DNA from 2 places in the Streptomyces sp. NPDC050504 genome. Region 2 is predicted to be linked to the other one. Evidence: riboswitches for the same ligand, from Rfam matches in the RefSeq annotation. Region 2 holds a riboswitch; the other holds the start of a gene.
The links. Region 2 has a riboswitch for S-adenosylmethionine ahead of thrC (threonine synthase). Riboswitches for the same ligand answer to the same signal wherever they lie in the genome.
Positions count from the first base shown of each region.

Region 1 (4,205 bases), on a different contig from region 2:
GCTGCTGCCGGTCTACATGGCCAAGGCCGGAGGCTTCTTCTTCCTGGTCTTCGGCGTCATCGCGGTCATCTCCGCGATGTTCACCATCAACCCGGTGTGGGCCATCGGCCCGTACCGCCCGGACCAGGTGTCCACCGGCGCCCAGCCCGACTGGTACATGGGCTTCGCCGAGGGCCTCGTCCGCGTGATGCCGGGCTGGGAGATCGTCATCTGGGGCCACACCCTGGCCCTGGGCGTCTTCATCCCGCTGGTGGTCTTCGGTCTGGTCCTGGTCCTGATCGCGGTCTGGCCGTTCCTGGAGTCGTGGGTCACGGGCGACAAGCGCGAGCACCACATCGCGCAGCGTCCGCGCAACGCGCCGACCCGCACCGCCTTCGGCGTCGCCTGGATCACCGCGTACATGATCATGCTCGTCGGTGGTGGAAACGACCTCTGGGCGACGCACTTCCACCTGTCGATCAACTCGATCACCTGGTTCGTGCGCATCGGCTTCTTCGTCGGCCCGGTCGTCGCGTTCATCGTCACCAAGCGGATCTGCCTGGGTCTCCAGCGCCGCGACAAGGACAAGGTGCTGCACGGCCGCGAGTCGGGCATCATCAAGCGCCTGCCGCACGGTGAGTTCGTCGAGGTCCACGAGCCGCTTTCGCAGGGCGAGCTGCACCGCCTCACCGCGCACGAGCAGTACGAGCCGCTGGAGATCGGCCCGACGGTCGACGAGAACGGCGTCGAGCGCAAGCCTTCGGCGCTGCTCAAGGCCAGGGCCAAGCTCAGCAAGGGCATGTACGGAGAGGGCAACCAGATCCCGAAGGCCACTGCCGAGGAGTACAAGGAGATCACCAGCGGCCACGGCCACCACTGATCTCCCGCCTGTTCGCCACAGCCGGAGCCCCCGTCCACGCAATGGACGGGGGCTCCGGCCGTTCCCGGGCTGGATAGGGTGGGTTCCACCATTCAGGCGCACACGACAGGAGCGGCCATGAGCGCTTTGACCCCCGCAGGAGGCGACACCGCGGCGGGCCGGTCCTGGCCCTCCGTGCTCAACGGCATCCTCACCGGACACGACCAGAGCGCGGACGACACCGCGTGGGCGATGGACCGCATCCTGCGGGGCGAGGCGACCGACGCGCAGATCGCCGGGTTCATGGTGGCGCTGCGGGCCAAGGGCGAGACCGTCGAGGAGATCACCGGCCTCGTGCGGACCATGTACGCGCACGCCAACGTCATCGAGGTGCCGGGCCCGAGCGTCGACATCGTCGGCACCGGGGGCGACGGCGCCAAGACCGTCAACATCTCCACGATGGCCTCGATCGTCGTCGCGGGCACCGGCGCGAAGGTCGTGAAGCACGGCAACAGGGCCGCCTCGTCGGCCTCCGGCTCCTCCGACGTGCTGGAGAAGCTCGGCGTCAACCTGTCGCTGACCCCCCAGCGGGTCGCCGAGGTCGCCGAAGAGGCCGGCATCACCATGTGCTTCGCGGTGAAGTTCCACCCCGCGCTGCGGCACGTGGCGGCGGCGCGCGGCCAGCTCGGCATCCGGACCACGTTCAACGTGCTCGGTCCGCTGACCAACCCGGCGAAGGTGACGGCGCAGGCCGTGGGCGTCGCCGACGCGCGGATGGCGCCGATCGTGGCCGGGGTCTTCGCCGAGCGCGGCAACTCCTCGCTGGTGTTCCGCGGCGACGACGGGCTCGACGAGCTGACGACCACCGGCACCTCCCGGGTGTGGGTGGTGCGGGACGGCGCGGTGACCGAGGAGGTCTTCGACCCCAGGGACGTCGGCATCGACCTGGTGCCCATCGAGGCGCTGCGCGGCGAGGACGCCTCGTACAACGCGGACGTGGCGCGGCGGCTGCTGGCGGGGGAGACCGGTCCCGTGCGGGACGCCGTACTGCTGAACGCGGCGGCGGCGCTGGTGGCGCTGGAGCGCGGCGAGGGCACGCTGGAGGAGCGGATCGCGGCGGGCATCGCCAAGGCGGCCGAGTCCATCGACTCGGGCGCGGCACGCACGACACTCGAACGGTGGATCGCGGCGAGCAATCGCTAGGAGCGGTCCGTACGGCCCTGCGGGGCAAGGGAGTTGAGAGGCGGGCGCCGGTGTGGCGCCCGTCTCTTCGCGTTCCGCGATGCGGTACGGGGTTGCGTGCGGGCGATCACGTGACGTACGTTCTCGACAGGTCATGAGTGACAGCGACTACGGCCCCGGCCCGCTGTCCGGCAACCCTCCGTCCGTGGCGGGGTGCCCCGGGTGAAGACCAGGTCGCAGGCAGCGAGGTCTGCGGCAAGCGCGGACCCCTGCACACCCTGGGGTCCTGGTCCCGAGGGAGCAGTCTCGTGAGCAAGCGAATGCGATAGGGCTTTCCGGCCCCTTTTCCATGACACCCTCCGTGCGGCGCCCTTCCGTCGCGCGTTGAGCAACACCCGTGTACGGCACGGTGGTTCGTGCTGCCTCCGCGGGTCCTTCATGCCTTCGTTCGCCCTGGCCCACCGGGAGATTCCGCCATGTCCGCTCAGCCGACCGCCGCCGCCGTTTCCGCCGCCCCCGCCGCTGCCGCGGGCTCCGCCGACTGCTCCGCCGACCCCTCCTGCGAGCCGCTGCCGGTCCTCGGCCGGGACGTCACCGTGCCGCTGGTCACCGGCGGCGAAGTCACCTACGCGGCCCTCGACTACGGCGCCAGCGCCCCCGCCCTCCAGCGCGTCTGGGACGACGTCGCGGCCTACGCCCCGTACTACGGCAGCGTCCACCGCGGCGCCGGATACCTCTCGCAGCTCTCCACCGACCTCTTCGAGAACAGCCGCGAGGTCGTCGCCGACTTCCTCGGCTGCCGCCCCGGCGACCAGGTCGTCTTCACCCGCTCCACCACCGACTCGCTGAACCTGCTGGCCCAGGTGCTGCCCGCCGACTGCCAGGTCTTCGTCTTCGAGACCGAGCACCACGCCTCGCTGCTGCCCTGGCGCGACGCCCGCGTCACCTACCTCAACGCCCCGCGCACCCCGCAGCAGGCCGTCGAGACCCTGGAGCGCGCCCTCGCCGACCGCGACCCCCACGGCCCCGCGCTGGTGTGCGTGACCGGCGCTTCCAACGTCACCGGCGAGCTGTGGCCCGTGCGCGAGCTGGCCGCCGCCGCGCACGCCCACGGCGCCCGCATCGTGCTCGACGCCGCCCAGCTCGCGCCCCACCACCCGGTGGACATCGCGGAGTTGGACGTCGACTGGGTCGCCTTCTCCGGCCACAAGCTGTACGCGCCCTTCGGCTCCGGCGTCCTCGCGGGCCGCGCCGACTGGCTCCAGGAGGCCGAGCCGTACCTCGCGGGCGGCGGGGCCTCCCGCAAGGTCGCCCGGCGCACCGACGGCGGCGTGGACGTCGAGTGGCACACCACCGCCGCGCGCCACGAGGCCGGCTCGCCCAACGTCATCGGCGTCTACTCCATCGCCTCCGCCTGCAAGGCGCTGACCGAGGCCGGGTTCGACGCGCTCGTGGAGCGCGAGCAGCGGCTGGTGCGCCGGGTGCTCGACGGGCTCGCGGAGGTCGAGCAGGTCAAGGTGCTCTCGCTGTTCGGCGAGGACGCGGCCCGGGTCAGCGTCATCTCCTTCGTGGTCGAGGGCTGGAACTCCTCGCACTTCGCCGCCGCGCTCTCCGCCGAGTACGGCATCGGCGTGCGCGACGGCCTGTTCTGCGCCCACCCGCTGGTCCGCACCCTGCTCGGCAGCTCCCCGCAGGACCCGGGCGAGTGCGGCGCGCCCGAGGGCGACCCGGGCGAGCGGTCGCTGAACGCGATCCGTGTCTCCTTCGGCGCGGGCACGCCCGACGAGCACCTGGAGCGCTTCCTGCGCGCGGTGAAGGAGCTCGTCACGGACGGGGCCCGCTGGAACTACCGTACGGAGGAAGGGCGTTGCGTGCCCGACACCTCCGCTGCCGGGACGGCCGGCGCGGCTGCCTGAAGCGTCGCCGCCCGGGGCAGGCCCGCGCCGAGCAGGACCATCCGCAGGGCCCGCTCGGTGGCGTCGGTCAGGAACTCCGCGCCCCGGTCCAGCGCCTCGTCCAGCGATACAGGGGCGGGCAGGATCGAGCTGTAGGCGTCCACGCCGACGTCCCGCACGGACTGCGCGCCCGCCCCGATCGTGCCCGCGAGCGCCAGCACCGGGCGGCCGAACCGCTTGGCGCGGCGCGCGACCTCGGCCGGGACCTTGCCGCGTCCGCTCTGGTGGTC
Region 1 covers NZ_JBITHO010000008.1:447,891-452,095, reverse strand. The annotation lists gene ACIBNE_RS30190 (cytochrome bc complex cytochrome b subunit) at 1-859, shown strand, start outside; gene trpD (anthranilate phosphoribosyltransferase) at 977-2,041, shown strand; SAM riboswitch class IV at 2,171-2,288, shown strand; gene ACIBNE_RS30180 (aminotransferase class V-fold PLP-dependent enzyme) at 2,497-3,936, shown strand; gene ACIBNE_RS30175 (glycerate kinase) at 3,867-4,205, opposite strand, start outside.
Region 1: linked by a shared signal. The riboswitch ahead of ACIBNE_RS30180 (aminotransferase class V-fold PLP-dependent enzyme) and the one ahead of thrC (threonine synthase) in region 2 are both predicted to bind S-adenosylmethionine.

Region 2 (4,205 bases):
GGATCTCCTTCGCGACCAGGTTCATCCCGTCCCTGATCGGGTTCACCAGCGCGACGTCCGCGATCCGGTACGCCGCCAGCGACCGTGCGAAGTCGTCCTTGACGTGCATCACGACGGGCGTCCAACTCGGCGTCCCGAAGGTGGAGTTGATGTCCGCGGCCACCCGCGCGACCTCCGCCGTGTACTCCCGGTACACCGCGAGGTCCTGCCGCGACGGATACGCGAACGCCACGTGCACCACGCGCCCGCGCCACTCCGGCCGCCTCTCCAGCAGCTCCCGGTACGCCAACAGCCCCCGCACGATGTTCTTCGACAGCTCGGTGCGGTCCACCCGTACGATCGTCCGCCGCGCCGTCCCGTCCCGCGCCGCGCCCACCTGCTCGCGCAGCGCCGCGATCCGCTCCTCCACGTCCGCCTCGCGCGAGCGCGCCCGCAGGAACTCCGCGTCCGCGCCGAGCCCGTGCACCCCGATCGCGGTCCCGCCGGTCCCGCCCGCCAGCGCCGTACAGCACGCGGTGAACGCGTCCGCCCAGCGGTGGGTCAGGAATCCCAGCCGGTCCGCGCCCAGCATGCCCCGCAGCAGCTGCTCCGCGACGTCGTCGGGCAGCAGCCTGAAGTAGTCGACGGGCGCCCACGGCGTGTGCGAGAAGTGGCCGATCCGCAGGTCGGGGCGGAGGGCGCGGAGCATGCCGGGCACCAGCGCCAGGTGGTAGTCCTGCACCAGCACCGACGCGCCCTGCCCCGCCTCCTGGGCCAGCGCGTCGGCGAAGGCGCGGTTGTACGCCTCGTACGCCGCCCACCGGCGCCGGAACTCCGCGTCGAAGACCGGTTCCCGCGGCGTCTGGTACAGCATGTGGTGGACGAACCAGAGCACCGAGTTCGCGATGCCGTTGTACGCGGCGGCGTGCACGTCGGGGTCGATGTCGAGCATCCGGACGCCGGGCTCGGCGGCGCCCGAGCGGACCGCCGCCCGGTCGCCGTCGGTCAGCGCCGAGCACACCCAGACCGAGCCGTCCGAGCCCACCGCGCTGAGCCCGGAGACCAGGCCGCCTCCGCCGCGGCGGGAGCGGAGGGTCCCGTCGCCGTCGAGGGAGTAGGTGAGGGGGCCGCGGTTGGACGCGACGAGGATCCGGGCAGCAGCAGCCATGTGCCGAAACCTAGCCCGTGGGGCTTCCCCCCAAACGTGGCGGCGCCCCGCCCCTCGCGGGGCGCCCCGCCCCGGGGGCTACGCGGCCCGGCGCTTCGCGTATTCCGGGACCTCCCGCATCGGCGGCCTCTCCTCCGTGTCCACGGCGTGCGTCCGCGGCACGAAACCGTCCTCCCCCCGCTCGAACTGCGTCAGCGCGGGCCGCACCAAGTGCCCCCGGGACAACCGCAGTTGCGCGGTCCGGTAGATCGCCGCCGCCATCCGCCCCAGCGCCTGGCTGTCCTGGTGGCGGTGGATCCGCACGCCCACGTCGACCTGTGCCAGCGCGTCGAGCCCGACCGTGTGCAGCGCGTCCACCAGCAGCCCCAGCTCCACTCCGTAACCGACGGGGAAGGGCAGCTGCTCCAGCAGCTCCCGCCGCGCCGCGTACTCACCGCCCAACGGCTGTACGAAACCCGCCAGTCGGGGCCAGTGGAGGTTCAGCAGCGGGCGCGCCACCAGCTCGGTGACCCGGCCGCCCTGACCTGCGGCGGCGCCGAACGGCCGGTCGTACATCGCCTTGACGAAGGAGACGTCGGGGTCGGTGAGGAGCGGCCCGACGATCCCGGACACGAAGTCCGCCGAGAAGTCCTTGAGGTCCGCGTCCACGAAGGCGACCACGTCCCCGGTCGTCACCAGGAGCGACCGCCACAGGACCTCGCCCTTGCCCGGCACGGCGGGCAGCGCGGGCAGGATCGCGTCGCGGTGCACCACCCGCGCGCCCGCCGCCGCGGCCACCTCCGACGTCCGGTCGGTCGAACCGGAGTCGATCACCACCAGCTCGTCCACCAGGGGGACCGCGTCGACCAGCTCCCGGCGGATGGTGCCGACGATCTCGCCGACCGTCTCCTCCTCGTTCAGCGCGGGCAGCACCACGCTGATTTTCGTGCCCCGCTTGGCGGCCATCAGGTCGCCCAGCGAACGGTCGGCCGCCGCCCAGGAACGCCTGGTCAGCCAGTGCTCCACCTCTTCGAGCACGTCCCGCACTCCCTGCTGTGTGATCGCCGTGTGACCCATCTCGCGGTCCGGACGGCTGTCTCGACCGTCCGGGGCTTCGGTTACAGTCTTGAACAACGCGAACGGCCACCGCATGTCGGGGGTCGGTACGCCGACAAACGCCCGAGCCCCGCTCGGTGCCACAGCGCTCATCCAGAGGGACAGAGGGAACGGCCCGTTGAAGTCCCGGCAACCCTCCCGCCGACCGCGAGGTAACGGTGGGGAAGGTGCCAATTCCGGCTCGTGGCGAAGCGCGTCACGAGGAAGATGAGGAGAAAGGGCCTCGCCATCATGGCTGTGCAGACCGTCGCGGAGAACACCACCGCCACCCCCGTAGACCTCGGCCCCGCCGTCGCGCTGTCCTGCCGCGAGTGCGGCGAGCGCTTCGAGCTCGGTCCGATCTTCGCCTGTCAGCTCTGTTTCGGACCGCTTGAGGTCGCCTACGACCTGCCCGTCGGGGACCCGGACGCGCTGCGCGCCCGGATCGAGGCCGGTCCGAACAGCATCTGGCGGTACGCGCCGCTGCTGCCGGTCCCCGCGGACGTCGCCGAGAAGCCGAACCTGAACCCGGGCCTCACCAAGCTGGTCAAGGCCGACAACCTCGCCCGCGAGCTGGGCGTCACCGGCGGCCTGTACGTCAAGGACGACTCCGGCAACCCGACGCACTCCTTCAAGGACCGCGTCGTGGCCATCGCCGTCGAGGCCGCCCGCGCCTTCGGCTTCACCACGCTCTCCTGCTCCTCCACGGGCAACCTCGCCGGTGCCGTCGGCGCCGCCGCCGCCCGCGCCGGCTTCCGCTCCTGCGTCTTCATCCCGCACGACCTGGAGCAGGGCAAGGTCGTCATGGCCGCGGTGTACGGCGGCGAGCTGGTCGGCATCGAGGGCAACTACGACGACGTCAACCGCTTCTGCTCCGAGCTCATCGGCGACCCGCTGGGCGAGGGCTGGGGCTTCGTGAACGTGAACCTGCGGCCGTACTACGGCGAGGGCTCCAAGACCCTCGCGTACGAGATCTGCGAGCAGCTCGGCTGGCGCATCCCGGACCAGATCGTCATCCCGATCGCCTCGGGCTCGCAGCTCACGAAGATCGACAAGGGTCTCCAGGAGCTGATCGGGCTCGGGCTCGTCGAGGACCGGCCGTACAAGATCTTCGGCGCCCAGGCGGAGGGCTGCTCGCCGGTGTCGACGGCCTTCAAGGCCGGTCACGACGTCGTACGGCCCCAGAAGCCGAACACCATCGCCAAGTCGCTGGCGATCGGCAACCCGGCCGACGGCCCCTACGTGCTCGACATCGCGCGCCGGACCGGCGGTGCGGTGGAGGACGTGAACGACGAGCAGGTCGTGGACGCCATCAAGCTGCTGGCCCGCACCGAGGGCATCTTCGCGGAGACCGCGGGCGGCGTGACGGTCGGCGTGACGCGCAAGCTCATCGAGGCGGGCGTGCTGGACCCGGCGCTCACCACGGTCGTGCTGAACACCGGCGACGGTCTGAAGACGCTGGACGCGGTGGCGGAGACGTCGCAGGCCACGGCGACGATCAAGCCGAGCCTGGACGCGTTCCGCGCGGCCGGCCTCGCGCACTGACAATCCCCCCAGCAGCAGGAACGGAGAAACCCGACATGAGCGTGAACGTCCGCATCCCCACCATCCTCCGCACCTACACCGGCGGTCAGTCCGAGGTCTCCGCCGAGGGCGCGACCCTCGCCGAGGTCATCGAGGACCTGGAGAAGAACCACGCGGGCATCGCCGCGCGCGTCCTGGACGACCAGGGGCAGCTGCGCCGCTTCGTGAACGTGTACGTGAACGACGACGACGTGCGGTTCGAGCAGGGCCTGGGGACCGCCACGCCGGACGGCGCGGGCATCTCGATCATCCCGGCGGTCGCGGGCGGCTGCTGAGCCGTTCCGCGGTACCTCAGAGTCACCGGCATTGCCCCCTCCGCGAGAGAAGCGGAGGGGGCAATTCTGCATGGTTGAAGGCGGTAGAGTTGGGAACTAACGCTTCCCTCGGGCGTGTTGTCGGC
Region 2 covers NZ_JBITHO010000002.1:529,704-533,908, reverse strand. The annotation lists gene ACIBNE_RS08205 (trehalose-6-phosphate synthase) at 1-1,147, opposite strand, end outside; gene ACIBNE_RS08200 (glucosyl-3-phosphoglycerate synthase) at 1,226-2,164, opposite strand; SAM riboswitch class I at 2,329-2,456, shown strand; gene thrC (threonine synthase) at 2,474-3,766, shown strand; gene ACIBNE_RS08190 (MoaD/ThiS family protein) at 3,802-4,080, shown strand.